Regions from separate parts of the Janthinobacterium sp. OK676 genome, predicted to be linked through region 2. Evidence: predicted binding sites of a transcription regulator. Region 2 holds the regulator's gene; the other holds the start of a gene.
What was found. The regulator FNR, encoded in region 2, switches genes on or off when oxygen is low (the NO sensors DNR and NnrR bind a similar motif). The targets are predictions, from matches to a motif close to TTGATNNNNATCAA.

Region 1: the regulator FNR is predicted to act here: its motif matches at 5,350-5,363, upstream of BLU39_RS26555 (universal stress protein).

What each region holds. Positions count from the first base shown of each region.
Region 1 is NZ_FNHA01000017.1:87,111-94,919, forward strand. Features, by position in the region: gene trpE (anthranilate synthase component I) at 1-1,197, opposite strand, end outside; gene BLU39_RS26535 (phosphoglycolate phosphatase) at 1,444-2,160, opposite strand; gene rpe (ribulose-phosphate 3-epimerase) at 2,160-2,834, opposite strand; gene apaG (Co2+/Mg2+ efflux protein ApaG) at 3,001-3,375, shown strand; gene BLU39_RS28760 (hypothetical protein) at 3,400-3,546, opposite strand; gene BLU39_RS26550 (murein transglycosylase A) at 3,830-4,825, shown strand; gene BLU39_RS26555 (universal stress protein) at 4,858-5,295, opposite strand; gene BLU39_RS26560 (MFS transporter) at 5,433-6,734, opposite strand; gene BLU39_RS26565 (enoyl-CoA hydratase) at 6,811-7,587, shown strand.
Region 2 is NZ_FNHA01000018.1:61,037-68,845, reverse strand. Features, by position in the region: gene BLU39_RS26895 (response regulator) at 1-1,601, opposite strand, end outside; gene fnr (fumarate/nitrate reduction transcriptional regulator Fnr) at 1,841-2,599, shown strand; gene BLU39_RS26885 (FixH family protein) at 2,603-3,127, opposite strand; gene ccoG (cytochrome c oxidase accessory protein CcoG) at 3,274-4,656, opposite strand; gene ccoP (cytochrome-c oxidase, cbb3-type subunit III) at 4,661-5,581, opposite strand; gene BLU39_RS26870 (cbb3-type cytochrome oxidase subunit 3) at 5,574-5,774, opposite strand; gene ccoO (cytochrome-c oxidase, cbb3-type subunit II) at 5,776-6,390, opposite strand; gene ccoN (cytochrome-c oxidase, cbb3-type subunit I) at 6,406-7,809, opposite strand, start outside.

The DNA of each region.
Region 1 (7,809 bases), on a different contig from region 2:
GGGGAAGGTCGCGCGCAGCACGTCCAGGTTCGACAAGCCTTTCTTCAAGGTGCCTTCCACGTTCGAGACGATGTGCTGCACGTGCGAGTATTTTTCGATGACCATGCGGTCGGTGACGTGCACGCTGCCCGTTTCCGCAATGCGGCCGATGTCGTTGCGCGCCAGGTCGATCAGCATCACGTGCTCGGCGATCTCTTTCGGATCGGCCAGCAGCTCGGCGGACAATTCGGCGTCGCGCTCGGGCGTGGCGCCGCGCGGACGCGTGCCGGCGATGGGGCGCAGGGTGACTTTCTTGCCGCCGTCGGCCGTGTTCTCGTTGCGCACCAAAATCTCGGGCGAGGCGCCGATGATCTGCATGTCGCCGAAATTATAGAAGTACATATACGGCGACGGATTGAGCGAACGCAGGGCGCGGTACAGGGTCAGCGGCGAGTCGACATACGGCTTGCGGATGCGCTGGCCGATCTGCACCTGCATCAAGTCGCCGGCCATCACGTATTCGTGCGCCTTGGCGACGGCCTTCAGGTAGTCTTCCTTGGCAAAATCGCGGATGGTTTCCGTGCGCACGGAGGCGCTGGTGACGGGCGCATCGACGCCGCGGCGCAGCATCATGCGCAAGTCCTTCAGGCGCTGGCGCGCTTTGCTGAACGACTCGGGCTGCGACGTGTCGGCGTAGACGATCAGGTAGAGTTTGCCGGACAGGTTGTCGATGACGGCCAGTTCCTCCGTTACCATCAGCTGGATGTCGGGCAGGTTCAGGTCATCCTTCGGCGCGCCGCCGGCCAGCTTTTTCTCGATGTGGCGCACGGTGTCGTAGCCGAAGTAGCCGGCCAGGCCGCCGCAGAAGCGCGGCATGCCGGGGCGCAGGGCGACCTTGAAGCGCGACTGGTACTGTTCGATGAAGTCGAGCGGATTGCCTTCATGCTCTTCGATCACGACGCCGTTCTTGACGATTTCCGTGTGGCTGCCGTAGCTGCGCAACACAGTCGTGGCGGGCAAGCCGATGAAGGAATAGCGGCCGAAGCGTTCGCCGCCGACGACGGATTCGAGCAAGAAGGTATTCTTGCCGCCTTGCTGGGTTTGCGCCAGTTTCAGGTACAGCGTGAGCGGGGTTTCCAGGTCGGCGAAGGCTTCTGCGATCAGGGGGATGCGGTTGTAGCCTTGCTGGCCCAGCGATTTGAATTCGAGTTCGGTCATGTGTCTCTCCATGCCGCCAGGGTACGCGTGTGCACGATGCACTAGCCCTGCGGTGGGTTATCAAAAAACCTGCCGGTGCATGCGGTACGCAAATGCGCGCGTGCAGCCGACAGCAATCTTACACGGCTCGGCCCTCAGGCCTGCCAGGATTGCCAGCGTCGCCAAAGCCAGGCCTCAATCGAGCCGGTTTGGGTGACATTGTGTTTTTTGATGAGAAACGTGTTCACGATATGGTGTTGGGTTTGGTCAGTATGCTGGTCTGTTGTGCATGCTAATAAAATGCGCCGCTTCGAGCAGCGTATTTACTATACCATCGGAATCGGTCTCGTGTATAGAGTGTCCGTGGTTGTAGCCATACGGTACGGTCAATACGGGACAAGCCGCAGCCCTGGCCGCTTGCGCGTCGTTCGATGAGTCGCCGATGGCCACCACTTTGGCGGGCGCCAGATCGAAGTCCGCGCACACTTGCAGCAGCGGCATCGGGTCCGGTTTCTTCCTGGGCAGCGAATCGCCGCCGTAGACGATCTCGAAATACTGGTCCAGGTTTTTCTGTTTCAGCAAGGGCAGGGCGAAGGCGATCGGCTTGTTGGTGACGCAGGCCAGGCGCAAGCCCGCCGCCTTCATCGCCGCCAGCCCCGCTTCCACGTCCGGGTACAGGGTGCTGAACTGGCCATTGATGGCCAGGTAGTGGCGCTGGTAGCCGTCCATCGCCTGCTCGAAGCGCTGTTCCACGCCGGCCGCGTCGAAGTCGAGGGCCAGCACGGTGCGGATCAGGTTTTCCGAGCCCTTGCCGACCATCAGCTTGATGGCGTCGGCGCTGATGGGCGCCAGGCCCAGTTCGGCGCGCATGCCGTTGATGGCGACATGGAAATCGGGCACGGTGTCGAGCATCGTGCCATCGAGGTCGATGATGGCGGCGCGCACGCCGGCCAGTACGTGGTCTTTCACCGTGCCCGCTTGCATCAGGCGCCCTTGACGGCTGCCAGCTCGGCGCGCATGGCGTCGATGACGGCTTTGTAGTCGGGCTTGCCGAAGATGGCCGAACCGGCGACAAAGGTGTCGGCGCCGGCGGCAGCGGCGGCGGCGATGTTGTCGATCTTGATGCCGCCATCGACTTCCAGCATGATGTCACGGCCCGATTCGTCGATCATGCGGCGCGCTTCGGCGATTTTCTTCAGCGCTTGCGGAATGAAGGACTGGCCGCCGAAGCCTGGATTGACGGACATGATCAGGATGATGTCGATCTTGTCCATCACGTGTTCCAGGTAGTGCAGCGGCGTGCCCGGGTTGAATACCAGGCCCGATTTGCAGCCATTGTCGCGGATCAGCTGCAAGGAACGGTCGACGTGATCCGACGCTTCCGGGTGAAAGGTGATGATGTTCGCGCCAGCCTTGGCGAAATCCGGGATAATGCGATCGACAGGCTTGACCATCAGGTGCACGTCGATGGGTACTTGTACGTGCGGGCGGATCGCTTCGCACACCAGCGGGCCGATGGTCAGGTTCGGCACATAGTGATTGTCCATCACGTCGAAGTGGATGATGTCGGCGCCGGCGGTAACGACGTTGCGCACTTCCTCGCCCAGGCGGGCAAAGTCGGCGGACAGGATGCTGGGAGCGATACGGAATGTAGTCATGGTGGAGTAGCCAAAGGATAGAAAATGCGAAGATGCGCTATTTTACGCTTGACGCCGCTGCCATGCCTTATTGAAGCACGATGAAACACGGAATACGCATCGCGCGATGGTCTATGCGTCGCGCGCGACACACAATACGACTGGCAATGTCTGAATAGGAATGACGATGGCGACTTATGAATTTACGGTAACGGTCAAGACGCAATACCTGCCCGAGCAATCGGCACCGGACCAGGGGCGGCACGTGTTCAGCTACACGATCCGCGTCGTCAACACGGGCACGGCTGGCGCGCAGCTGATTTCGCGCCACTGGGTCATCACGGATGCGAACAACAAAGTGGAAGAGGTGCGCGGCCTGGGCGCCGTCGGCCACCAGCCGCTGCTGCAGCCGGGCGAGCAGTTCGAATACACGAGCGGTACCATGCTGGGCACGCCGCAAGGCTCGATGCACGGCGAGTATTTCTGCGTGGCCGAAGATGGCCATCGGTTCGAAGCGCCGATTCCCGAGTTCGTGCTGTCCGTGCCGCGCACCCTGCATTGACGCAACGCCGGGGGCTTGCGCCCCTTACTTCAGTTTTTCGGTGCTGTCCTGTTCTTCGCCGAGCTGCTTGCGTGCAGGCGGTGCGGGTTTTTTACCCGAATACATGGTCCACCAGACTATAAATGCCAGCAAGAAGAACGCCACCAGCGCCTCTATCATCAAGATCCACATACGCACCCCTATGTTATTTACCCGCAGCTTAGTATTTACCCGCCGTCTGTTGACACGCGGTAGTCTACCCGTTTCAATCGGCGCCGTCGCGCTTGCGTTGTCCGCCTGTACCACGCCGCCGGCGGAGCCGGTCGCCGCGACTGGCAAGGCGCCGCCCATCGCCCCGACCGTCGTCAGGCCGGTTCCGGCCAAGCCTGCCGACGCCAAGGATGCCGCGGATGTGGCGGCGCCCACCTTCGTGCCCGCCAAGTTTGCCGCCTTGCCAGGCTGGGCACGCGATGACATGCGCGCCGCCTGGCCCGCCTTCATGGCCTCGTGCGGCGTGCTGGTGAAACGTCCGGACTGGAAGGAATCGTGCACGATCGCGCGCCAGGTGAATGCCGATAGCGACAAGGCCATCCGCCTGTTCTTCGAGACCTTCTTCGTGCCCAATCAAGTCATCACGGCCGATGGCGCCAGCACCGGCCTCGTGACCGGCTATTACGAACCGCTGCTGCACGGTGCGCGCAAGCGGGGCGGTCCATACCAGACACCGCTGTACAAGGTGCCCGACGACCTCGTCTCGGTGGATTTGTCCGGCGTGTATCCGGAACTGAAAAACATGCGCTTGCGTGGCAAGCTGGTCGGCAAGAAGGTGGTGCCGTACGCGACGCGCGCCGACATCGAACGCGCCACGTCCGTCACGGGCAAGGAATTGCTGTGGGTGGATGACGAAGTCGAGGCCTTCTTCCTGCAAGTGCAGGGATCCGGGCGCGTGCAGCTGACCGATACGCAGGAAACCGTGCGCGTGGCGTATGCGGACCAGAACGGCCATCCGTACAAATCGATCGGCCGCTACCTGGTCGACAAGGGCGAACTGACCCTGAGCCAGGCGTCCGCGCAAGGCATCAAGGCGTGGATCGCTGGCCATCCCACGCGCAAGGATGAGTTGTTCAACGCCAATCCCAGCTATGTGTTCTTCAAGGAAGAGCGCCTGCCCGACCCGAAAGTGGGGCCGAAGGGTGCGCTGGGCGTGCCGCTGACGCCGCAGCGCTCGGTGGCCATCGATTCGCGCTTTTTGCCGCTGGGCGCACCCGTGTTTTTGGCCACCACGCAAGCCAATAGCGAGATTCCCATGCAGCGCCTGGTGATGGCGCAGGATACGGGCGGCGCCATTCGCGGGCCTATCCGTGTCGATTATTTCTTTGGCTTTGGCGCGGAAGCGGCCGAGAATGCGGGCCGCATGAAGCAGAGCGGCGCCGTGTGGGTGTTGTTGCCGAAGCAGGCGCCGGCGCGCTAGGGAAAGCGTCGCCGGGCAGTTCGAGGTGTGACTTAGCGCAAGACCATCACGGGTAAATGGGTGTGGGCCAGCACTTTTTGCGTTTCGCTGCCCACGAACAGCTTGTTCAAACCCTTGCGGCCATGCGAGGCCATCAGGATGATGTCGCAATGGTAGGTCTGCGCCGCATTGACGATTTCATCGTGCGGGCTCGGCGACACGGCGACCACGCCTTCGAAAGGCACGCCGGCGGCGCGCGCCGCTGCGCCGATCTTGTCGATGGCGCGTTGCGACGCTTCCTGCATCTGCTGTTCATACAGGCTGGCGTCGAGCACGATGCCGCCGTCCGCCATCGGCGAGAACGGGAACGGTTGCACCACGCTGATGGCGACCAGCTTGGCCTTGTTCAATTGGGCGAAGGCGAGGGCGGTCTCGGCGGCTTTGTCGGACAACGGCGAGCCGTCGGTGGGAAATAAGATGGTGTTAAACATAGCGTGCTCCTCAAGTGATGTAAGACAGCTTATGGATTTACATCAATTAAAACCTTGATATAAATCAAACCTCACAGGCTTTGGCGTGAATAGTGTCGCCAAGGCAATCTTTTGCCAGTGTATTCCCGTTCACCGCTTCAGGTGCGCACTCTACGCAGCGGCGTGCCCCACACCATGGCCACCGTCAACACGATGCTGCCTGCCGCGATGCAAGCGAGGCCATTGCGCACGCCAAAATGTTCTGCTACCCAGCCGGCGGCCAGCGCGCCCAGCGGCGCCGTGGCCACCGTCAGGAAGCGCATGGTCGACGTCATGCGGCCCAGCATGGGGTCGGGCGTAACCTTCTGGCGCAAGCCCAGGTAGGGAATAAAGAACAGCATCACGCCGCAATCGAAAAAGAACATCAGAACGGCATAGGCGACGGCGCTGGCCGCTGCGCTACCGAACAGCGCGGCGGGAATCGTCGGCGTCAGGGCAAAACACACGGACGTGGAGGCCAAGCCGATGAGGATGGTGCGGCCCGTGCCATAGCGCCTGGTCAACGGCTTGACAATGAAAGCGCTGAGCAGGACGCCGGCGCCGCCGAGCATTTGCGTCATGCCCAACACGCCGGGGCTCATGCCCAGGTCGCGCGTGGCGAACAGTACCGTCAAGGCCATGCTGGCGTAAAACAGGAAATGCCAGATGCCGGCGCCCCAGGCCAGCGCGCGCAGCAGCGGTTCGCGCCAGACGAACAGCAAGCCGTCGGCGATGTCGCGCAAAGCGTGCTTGCTTGACGGCGCGGGGCGCGGGTCGCGCACGCTCATGGCGCGCAGATTGAAGACGGAAACCAGATAGCCGCACGCCGTGCACAGGATGGCGACGGGCGCCGACAGCACTTGCACGAGCACGCCGGCCAGGCCGGGACCGATCAGGCGCGAAGCCGATTCGGTGGCGGCAAATTTCGATTGCGCATCGATCAAGCCGTCGCGGCCCACGAGGAAGGTCAGAAACACCTGTTCGGCGCCGCCACCGACGACGAAGCCCGTGCCGATGATGAAGCCCACTATATATAACCATGGCATCGACAGCACGCCGCACCAGTAGGCCACGGCCACGCTGGCCAGGGCCAGGCCCGACATGCTTTCGCTGAACAGCATGATCGGGTGCTTGCTGCGCCGGTCCAGCAGCACGCCGACGGGCAAGCCGAAGAGGGCGAACGGCAGCGCCTGCAGCGCGACCAGCACGCCCATCTGTTCCGGCGTCGCATGCAGCAAGAGCACCGCGCACAGTGGCAGGGCCAGCGAGGTGATCTGGGCGCCGAAGCAATTGAGGCCGTTGCTGAACCACAGGCGGCGAAAATTGACGCTGGCGGCGCTGCCGTCGCCGCGCAGGTAACGGGCGCAATACTGGAAGAAGGAAGAAAAAATATGCTGCTCGATAAAAAAGATCGGGCTCACAATAATAGCAGCGCACCTGCCGCGCCGCTGCCGTTAGCCGCTACAATCGTTGCACCGTTCATCGAGAGGAGACACCATGCAATACGAAGACCTGATCATCGACATCCAGGACAAAGTGGCGGTCATCCGCCTGAACCGCCCCAAGGCGCTCAATGCATTGAATGAGAACATGATGAATGAGCTGGGCGACGCCTTGCTGAAGTTCGATGCGGATGATAATATCGGCTGCATCGTACTCACGGGCAGCGAAAAAGCGTTTGCCGCCGGTGCCGACATCGCCGCCATGGCCGACTATACCTATCCAGACACCTATACCCAGGGCTACATCAGCCGCAACTGGGAGCATATCCTGCGCGTGCGCAAACCCGTGGTGGGCGCGGTGGCCGGCTATGCGCTCGGTGGCGGTTGCGAACTGGCCATGATGTGCGATTTCCTGATCGCCGCCGACAGCGCCAAGTTCGGCCAGCCGGAAATCAAGGTTGGCGTCACGCCGGGCGCGGGCGGTACGCAGCGTTTGCCGCGCGCCATTGGCAAGGCCAAGGCCATGGACCTGCTGCTGACGGCGCGCACCATCGATGCCGCCGAGGCGGAACGCATCGGCCTCGTGTCGCGCGTGGTGCCGGCCGATAAATTGCTGGAAGAAACCCTGGCCGCCGCCAAGACCATCGCCGCCATGCCGACCTCGGTTGCCATGATGATCAAGGATTGCGTCAACCGCGCCTTTGAAACCACCTTGACCGATGGCGTCGCCTACGAGCGCCGCTTGTTCCAGGCTGCTTTCGGTACGCCTGCACAAAAAGAAGGCATGCATGCTTTCCTGGAAAAGCGCTTGCCAAACTTCGACGGTCTTTGATATGATTCGCCTCCTCGCAAAACGACGCACACAAAACATGGTGTTGCAGAGTAAAAACGGGGAGCAAAAGAAGGTTGACGAAATGCTGCAAACGCTTCATACTCTTCCTTCTTCGCAGCTGACAAACACAACGCTTTGTCGATAGCGCGAAAGCAGTAACCGAATACAGTTCTTTAACAATTAACAGTCGATAAGTGTGGGCATTTGATGTAAGTGCAGCGT
Region 2 (7,809 bases):
CAGGCGCGGCCGTTTTCGCTTTCGGCCAGGCTGACGGCCACCACCACTTCGCCGTTCTCGGTAAATTTGATGGCATTGCCGGCCAGGTTGACGAGAATCTGCTGCAGGCGCTGGGCGTCGCCCACGAGGCGCCGCGGCACGTCGGGCTCGACGGCGATGGCCAGTTCCAGCTCCTTTTCGCCCGCATTCATCGTCATCGTCGTGGCCAGGGTATTCATGACTTCGTCGAGGTCGAATTCGACGGGCGACAATTCCATGCGGCGCGCCTCGATCTTCGAATAGTCGAGCACGTCGTTGAGGATGCCCAGCAGCGACTGGCCCGCCACGCGCACCATGGTCAGATACTTGCGCTGTTCCGTATCGAGCTTGGTATTGCCCAGCAAATACACCATGCCCAGCACGGCATTGAGGGGCGTGCGGATTTCATGGCTCATGTTGGCCACGAAATCGCTCTTCGCGCGGTTGGCCGCCTCGGCCCGGTCGCGCTCCTGCTCCAGCTCGGCCGCGCGCGATTCGAGTTCCTGCTGCAGGCGGTCGCGTTCGCTCATCAGGCCGTTGAACGCTTCCGTCAGTTCGCCGATCTCGTCGCGCTGCCGCACCGGCACGGGGGTGAAACGGCTGCCGCTGGTGCGCAGGGCCAGCAGGGTGTCGCGCAAACGCACCAGCGGCGACAGCAGGCGCACGGTGACCCAGCCCAGAACGGCAGCGGCCAGCAGCGAGGCGAGGATGCTCCACAGCACCAGCCGGTACAGCACGCCGTCGAACGGTTCGAAGGCGTCGTCGACGGGCAGCGAGGCGGCCAGCAGCCAGTTCACCGATTTCAGGCGCTTGAAGCTGTTGACGGCCGTGACGCCGCGGCTGTTGGTGCTGACCATGCTGCCTTCGCCATCTTCCTTCAATAGCTGGGTGGTGGTCGGGTTGGCGTTCGGCTGGCGCGGCTGCAACAAGCGGCTGGTATCGGGGTACAGCACGTAGCGCGGCACGGCGCCGCGCGTGAGGATGAAGTAATAGCCGCTCTTGCCGATCTTTTCCGTGCGCAGACGTCCCAGCAGATTGTCCTTGTACAGGCGCAGCACGCCGATCACCACGCCGGCCACCTGGCCATCGGCGGCCAGCACGGGCGCCACCATCTGCACGATGGGCATGCCGCTCGACTTGCCCAGCATGGGTTCCGTGATCATGGGCTGGCGCGTGCGCAGGACGGTCTGGAAATACTCGCGCTCGGCGACGTTGATGCCGGCGCGCCCCGCCACTTCCGGCATGTCGGCCACGACAGCGCCCTGCGCATCGAGCACCAGCACGTCGTCGAACAGCACCAGCATCGAGCGGCGCGAATAGTATTCGCGCAATTGGGCCGGCTGGGCGATCAATTCCGGCGGCTGCTGCCTGGCCGTCAGGGTGACGATCTGCAGCAGCATGCCCAGTTTGTCGTCGAGCTCGGCTGCGGTGCGGCTGATCAGGGAAGACTGCTGGCTCAGCAGTACTCGCGTGAAGTCGTCGCGCATGTGCCGCACCTGGATCATGGTGACCAGCGCGATCATGGCGATCGAGGTCAGGCTGGTGGCCAGCGCGACTTTTGCTTTGATGCCGAGAGGCTTCATGATTTCCTTTTCAGTACCGGGCGGCACAGGCGGCAGATAATGCTGTTAGGAATTTTCCTATCAATACATCAACTTGGCAAGCGGCACCGCGCAAATGCCCCTCCCCGCATGGGCTTGTGACGATGTTGCCATATAATTAAAGGCTGGACGTCGTTTATTCGCCGAAATTACCGTGAAATTGGCACACGGCAACCCTGTATGCAGTAAACTTGTTGTTGCATTTTCTAAAAGGTACCGACATGACTGAAGCGCTACTCACTCCAACCTTGCCCACAGTAACCGTGGAAGCGTTGCGTGCGCGATGCTCGACCTGCAGCATGCATCAATTGTGCCTGCCGATGGGCCTCGATGTGGGCGACATGGACAGGCTGGACCAGATCATCGGCCGCCGCCGCAAGATCGTGCGCGGCGCCTCGCTGTTCCGCATCGGCGACTCGTTCCAGAACCTGTACGCGATCCGCCTGGGACACTTCAAGACCTATCAGATCAATCCCGGTGGCGAAGAGCAGGTGACGGGTTTCCAGATGGCCGGCGAACTGCTGGGCATGGACGCCATCAGCGCCGACCGCCACCACTGTAATGCGGTGGCGCTGGAAGACAGCGAAGTGTGTGAAATCCCGTTTTCCAGCCTGGAACAATTGCTGGGCAATATGCCGACCCTGCTGCGTCATTTCCACCGCATGATGAGCCAGGAAATCACGCGCGAGCAAAGTGTCATGCTGTTGCTGGGCAATATGCAGGCGACGCAGCGTTTTGCCGCCTTCATCGTCAACCTGGCGTCGCGCTACGAGGCGCGCGGCTATTCGGGCAGCAATTTCCAGCTGCGCATGTCGCGCGAGGAAATCGGCAACTACCTGGGCCTGACCATCGAGAGCGTCAGCCGTTTATTGTCGAAATTCAAGAAGGAAGGCTGGCTGCGCGTGTCGAACCGCGAGATCGAGATCTTGCAGCCTGCCAAGCTGAAAGCCATTACGGCAGGCACGGACGTGTGTAAATAAGCTTTATAGCTCTTCATCCGCGCGCAGCGCGATGCTGCGTTGCACGGGCCAGGTCCAGATGCCGGACAGGCGCCACTCGCGCTTGTCGTTTTCCACCAGCACCTGCCAGCGGCTGCGCTCGAGCATCGGCAGGGCGACCGAGAAATTGCCGGCCGCATCGGGCCGCACCAGCAGCTTGATATCCTTTTCCGGCAGGGTCGCATGCGCCAGGTGCAGGAGCAAAGGAGCCTGATAGGCCTTGCCGAAGCTGTGCACGGAGCCGCTCAGGCGCGCCTGCGCCACGTCATACGACAGGCTCGTATCCATGGCCAGGTCGCTGGCGATCGTGTCGCGCTTCAAATCCTGGTTGATCGCCTTGCCCTGCTTGTAATAATCGCCCACCACCAGCGCGTCGGGCTGCGTAAACGCGATATAGCCCATGAAGCTGCCGACGACCACGGACAGGCCGGGGCCGATCATCAGCAGCCATGGCCAGCGGTGCTTGTACCACGGGGCAACGGGGGCTTGCAGTTTCAGACTGTCGGACATTTTGTTCTCCTTGGGGTCAGGCCCTTTGGGTCTGTCCCCAGCTTTTGCTTCTGGGTTGAAAATACAGTAAACCTACCGCATGTTGAATGCTACCCCTACGGCGAAATACCGGGGTCGGACCCAGAGGGTCCGACCCCGAATCAACATCACCGCGGCACGATGAAGACCGCGCTTTCGCGCACGTGCAGCGACGGGTCGTCCAGCGATTGCAATTCGATCGCAATCTTGTTCGAGCCCTTCTCGCCCACGCCGTGCGGCACGCGCAGGCGGATCGGCCAGCCCAGCGTTTCCGTCGGCTGCAAGGTCACTTCTTCGCGCGTCAGCAAGGTCAGGCCCGGCAAGCCGGAAGCGCTGATCTTGAAATGCTGGCTTTGCTCGGACGTGTTCATGATCTGCAGGCGGTAGACGTTTTCGATCATGCCGTCTTCCACTTCGCGTCCCATTGAACCGCGGTCGCGGATCACGTCCATTTTCAGGGGCGTGCGCAGGGCCAGCGAGGTACATACGGCGATGATGATCAGGGCCAGGATGGACGTGTAGATCAGCACGCGCGGGCGCATGGCGCGCTGGCGGATCTGCTTCGAATTGAAGTTGTTTTCCATCGCATGGTCGGTGCTGTAGCGTATCAGGCCACGCGGCCGCTCGACCTTGTCCATCACGCTGTTGCAGGCATCGACGCAGGCGGCGCAGCCGATGCATTCATACTGCAGGCCGTTGCGGATATCGATGCCGGTCGGACACACCTGCACGCACAGGGTGCAATCGATGCAGTCGCCCAGCTTGTCGTTGTTGCCGGCCTTCTTGCTCATGGCGCCGCGTGGTTCGCCGCGCTTGGCATCGTAGGTGATGATCAGGGTGTCCTGGTCGAACATGGCGCTCTGGAAGCGCGCGTAGGGGCACATGTATTTGCACACCTGTTCGCGCAGCCAGCCCGCGTTGCCGTAGGTTGCCAGGCTGTAGAACAAGACCCAGAACCATTCCCAGGGACCGAAATTGAGGGTGGTCACCTCGCGCGCCAGTTCCTTGATCGGCGTGAAGTAGCCGACAAAGGTAAAGCCCGTCCACAGGGCGATGGCGCCCCATACCAGGTGCTTGGCCGTCTTCTTGAAGGCCTTGCGCACGGACGGGCCCTGCCTGTCGAGGGCCATGCGCGCGCTGCGCGTGCCCTCGATGCGGCGTTCGACCCACAGAAAGATTTCCGTGTATACCGTTTGCGGGCAAGAAAACCCGCACCACACCCGCCCGGCAATGGCCGTGACGAGGAACAACAAATACGCACAGATGATCAGCAGGGCCGCCAGATAGATGAAATCCTGGGGCCACAGCACGACGCCGAAAATGTAGAACTTGCGCGTGGTCAAGTCGAACAGCAGGGCTTGCCTGCCGTTCCAGGTCAACCACGGCAAGCCGTAGAACGCCAGCTGGGTAAGCCATACGCATACCCATCGCCAGGTAGCGTAGCGTCCTTTGGCCTCGCGAGGGTAGATCTGCTCGCGGGCCGCATACATCTTGATGACTTGAGGTTCCATTACATCATTTCACGGGCGTCGGGGAATTCGACAGGCTCCAGACATACGCCGACAGCACGTGTACCTTGGATTCGCCCAGGAAATCGCTGAAGGCCGGCATGGTGTTGTTGCGTCCCTTGCGTACGGTTTCCATGATGGTATCGGCGCTGCCGCCGTACAGCCAGGTCTTGTCCGTCAGGTTCGGTGCGCCCAGCATCTGGTTGCCCTTCGCATCGGCGCCGTGACAGGCCATGCAGGCGCCGAACTTGGCCTTGCCCAGCACGGACTTGACGGGGTCCGAGGTGGAACCGGACAGGCTCAGCACATAATGGGCCACGTTCTCGACATCCGCTTCGGAGCCCAGGGCGGCGCCCATCGGCGGCATCTGGCCATTGCGGCCGTGCAGGATGGTGGTCTTGATGATGTCGGGTTCGCCGCCATACAGCCAGTCCTTGTCCGTCAGGTTGGGGAAGCCCTTGTTGCCGCGCGCATCCGAACCGTGGCATTGCGCGCAGTAGGTCAGGAACAGACGCTGGCCGATGGCCAGTGCCTGCGGATCGGCCGCCACCGTCTTGATGTCCTGGCTCAGGTACTTGTTGAACAAAGGACCGTAGTCGGCTTCCGCCTTCTTCAGTTCTTCCTCGTACTGGCCCGTCGATTTCCAGCCCAGGCTGCCGGCATAGGTGCCCAGGCCCGGATACAGGAACAGGTAAGCCAGCGCGAAGACGATGGTGATGTAGAACAGCCACATCCACCAGCGCGGCATCGGCGTATTGAGTTCCTTCAAGTCCTCGTCCCAGACGTGGCCCGTGGTGCCGTCGGCGGGGGCGCCGGCGGCCACTTTCACTTTCGACTGCGAGTACAGCAGCACGCCGCAGCCGATGATGCCCAGCAGGGACAGCACGACGATGTAGATATTCCAGAAGCCGTTGGTAAAGTCAGCCATGGTTGCGCTCCCCTTGTGCCGGCGCGGCATCGGCCGGATAGTCGAGCGCCTCGTCGGCGAACGGCAGGCGTGCCGCCGCATCGAAGTCGCCATTGCTGCGGCTGAAAGTCCACCACAGGATGCCCACGAACGTCATAAAGGAAACCACCGTCATGACGCTGCTGGCGCTGTCAAACAGGTTTTCGATTGCCATGCTAATTCCTTGTTTTGATTAATGTACCGAGGCCTTGCAGATAGGCGACCAGGGCGTCTTCTTCCGTCTTGTCCTGCAGCTGCGCGGGGCCGGCGGCGATCTCTTCATCGCTGTACGGCTGGCCCAGGCGTTTCAGGGCGCGCATCTTCGGCATGATCTCGTCGGGCACCAGTTTGGTCTTCGCCAGCCATGGATAGGCCGGCATGTTCGACTCGGGCACCACGTCGCGCGGGTTGTTCAAGTGCGTGCGGTGCCATTCATCGCTGTAGCGGGCGCCCACGCGGGCCAGGTCGGGGCCCGTGCGCTTGGAACCCCACTGGAACGGACGGTCGTAGACGAACTCGCCGGCGACCGAATAGTGGCCATAGCGTTCCGTTTCCGCGCGCAGCGGACGCACCATCTGCGAGTGGCAGTTGTAGCAGCCTTCGCGCACGTAGATGTCGCGGCCCGCCAGGCGCAGCGGCGAATACGGCTTCAGGCCGGCGACCGGCTCCGTCGTGCTCTTCTGGAAGAACAGGGGGACGATCTCGACGGCGCCGCCGATGCTGATCACCACCGTGACCAGGGCGATCAGCAGCCAGGGGTTTTTCTCAATCCATGCATGTGAAAATTTCATTTGCTTTTGCTCCTATCAGGCGTGCGCCGCGTTCAGTTCCGGAATGCGGGCGACGGGGAGTTTGCTGCCGCGCAGGGTCATCCAGGTGTTGTAGCCCATGATGCACATACCCGACAGGTACAGCAGGCCACCGGCCACGCGCACCACGTAGTACGGATACGTTGCTTTCACGCTCTCGACAAAGGTGTAGGTCAGGGTGCCGTCCGGATTGACCGCGCGCCACATCAGGCCCTGCATCACGCCGGCGATCCACATGGCGGCGATGTACAGCACGATGCCGATGGTGGCCACCCAGAAGTGCACGTCGACCAGGCGCGTGCTGTGCATCTGCGTGCGGCCAGCCAGGCGCGGCAGCAGGTAGTAGATCGAACCCATGGTGATGAAGCCCACCCAGCCCAGGGCGCCCGCATGCACGTGGGCAACGGTCCAGTCGGTGTAGTGCGACAGCGAGTTGATGGTCTTGATCGACATCATCGGACCTTCGAAGGTGGCGATGCCGTAGAACGACAGCGAGACGATCATGAATTTCAGGATCGGATCGGTGCGCAGCTTGTGCCAGGCGCCCGACAGGGTCATGATGCCGTTGATCATGCCGCCCCAGCTTGGTGCCAGCAGGACCAGCGAGAAGACCATGCCGATCGATTGCGTCCAGTCAGGCAATGCCGTGTAGTGCAGGTGATGCGGGCCCGCCCACATGTAGGTGAAGATCAGCGCCCAGAAGTGGACGATCGACAGACGGTACGAGTACACGGGGCGCTCGGCCTGTTTCGGGATGAAGTAGTAGACCATGCCCAGGTAGCCGGCGGTCAGGATGAAACCCACCGCGTTATGGCCGTACCACCACTGGATCATGGCGTCCTGCACGCCCGCATAGGCGGAATACGACTTGGTGAACGAGGCTGGCATGACGGCGCCATTGACCACGTGCAGAATCGTCACGGCCAGGATGTAGGCGCCGAAGAACCAGTTGGCCACGTAGATGTGCTTGACCTTGCGCTTGATCAAGGTACCGAAGAACACGATGGCGTAGGCGATCCAGACGACGGCGATGAGGATGGCGATAGGCCATTCCAGTTCCGCGTATTCCTTGCCGCGCGTCATGCCCATGGGCAGGGTGACGACGGCGCACAGGATCACGGCTTGCCAGCCCCAGAAGGTGAAGGCGGCCAGTTTGTCGGAAAACAGCCGCACCTGGCAGGTGCGTTGCACGACGTAGTACGAGGTGGCGAACAAGCCGCAGATGCCGAAGGCGAAAATCACCGCATTCGTGTGCAGCGGACGCAAGCGTCCGTATGTCAGCCATGGTATGTCGAGGTTCAGGGCAGGCCAGGCCAGCTGAGCGGCGATGATAACGCCAACCAGCATGCCGATGATGCCCCATACCACAGTAGCGACCGCGAATTGCTTCACGATCTTGTA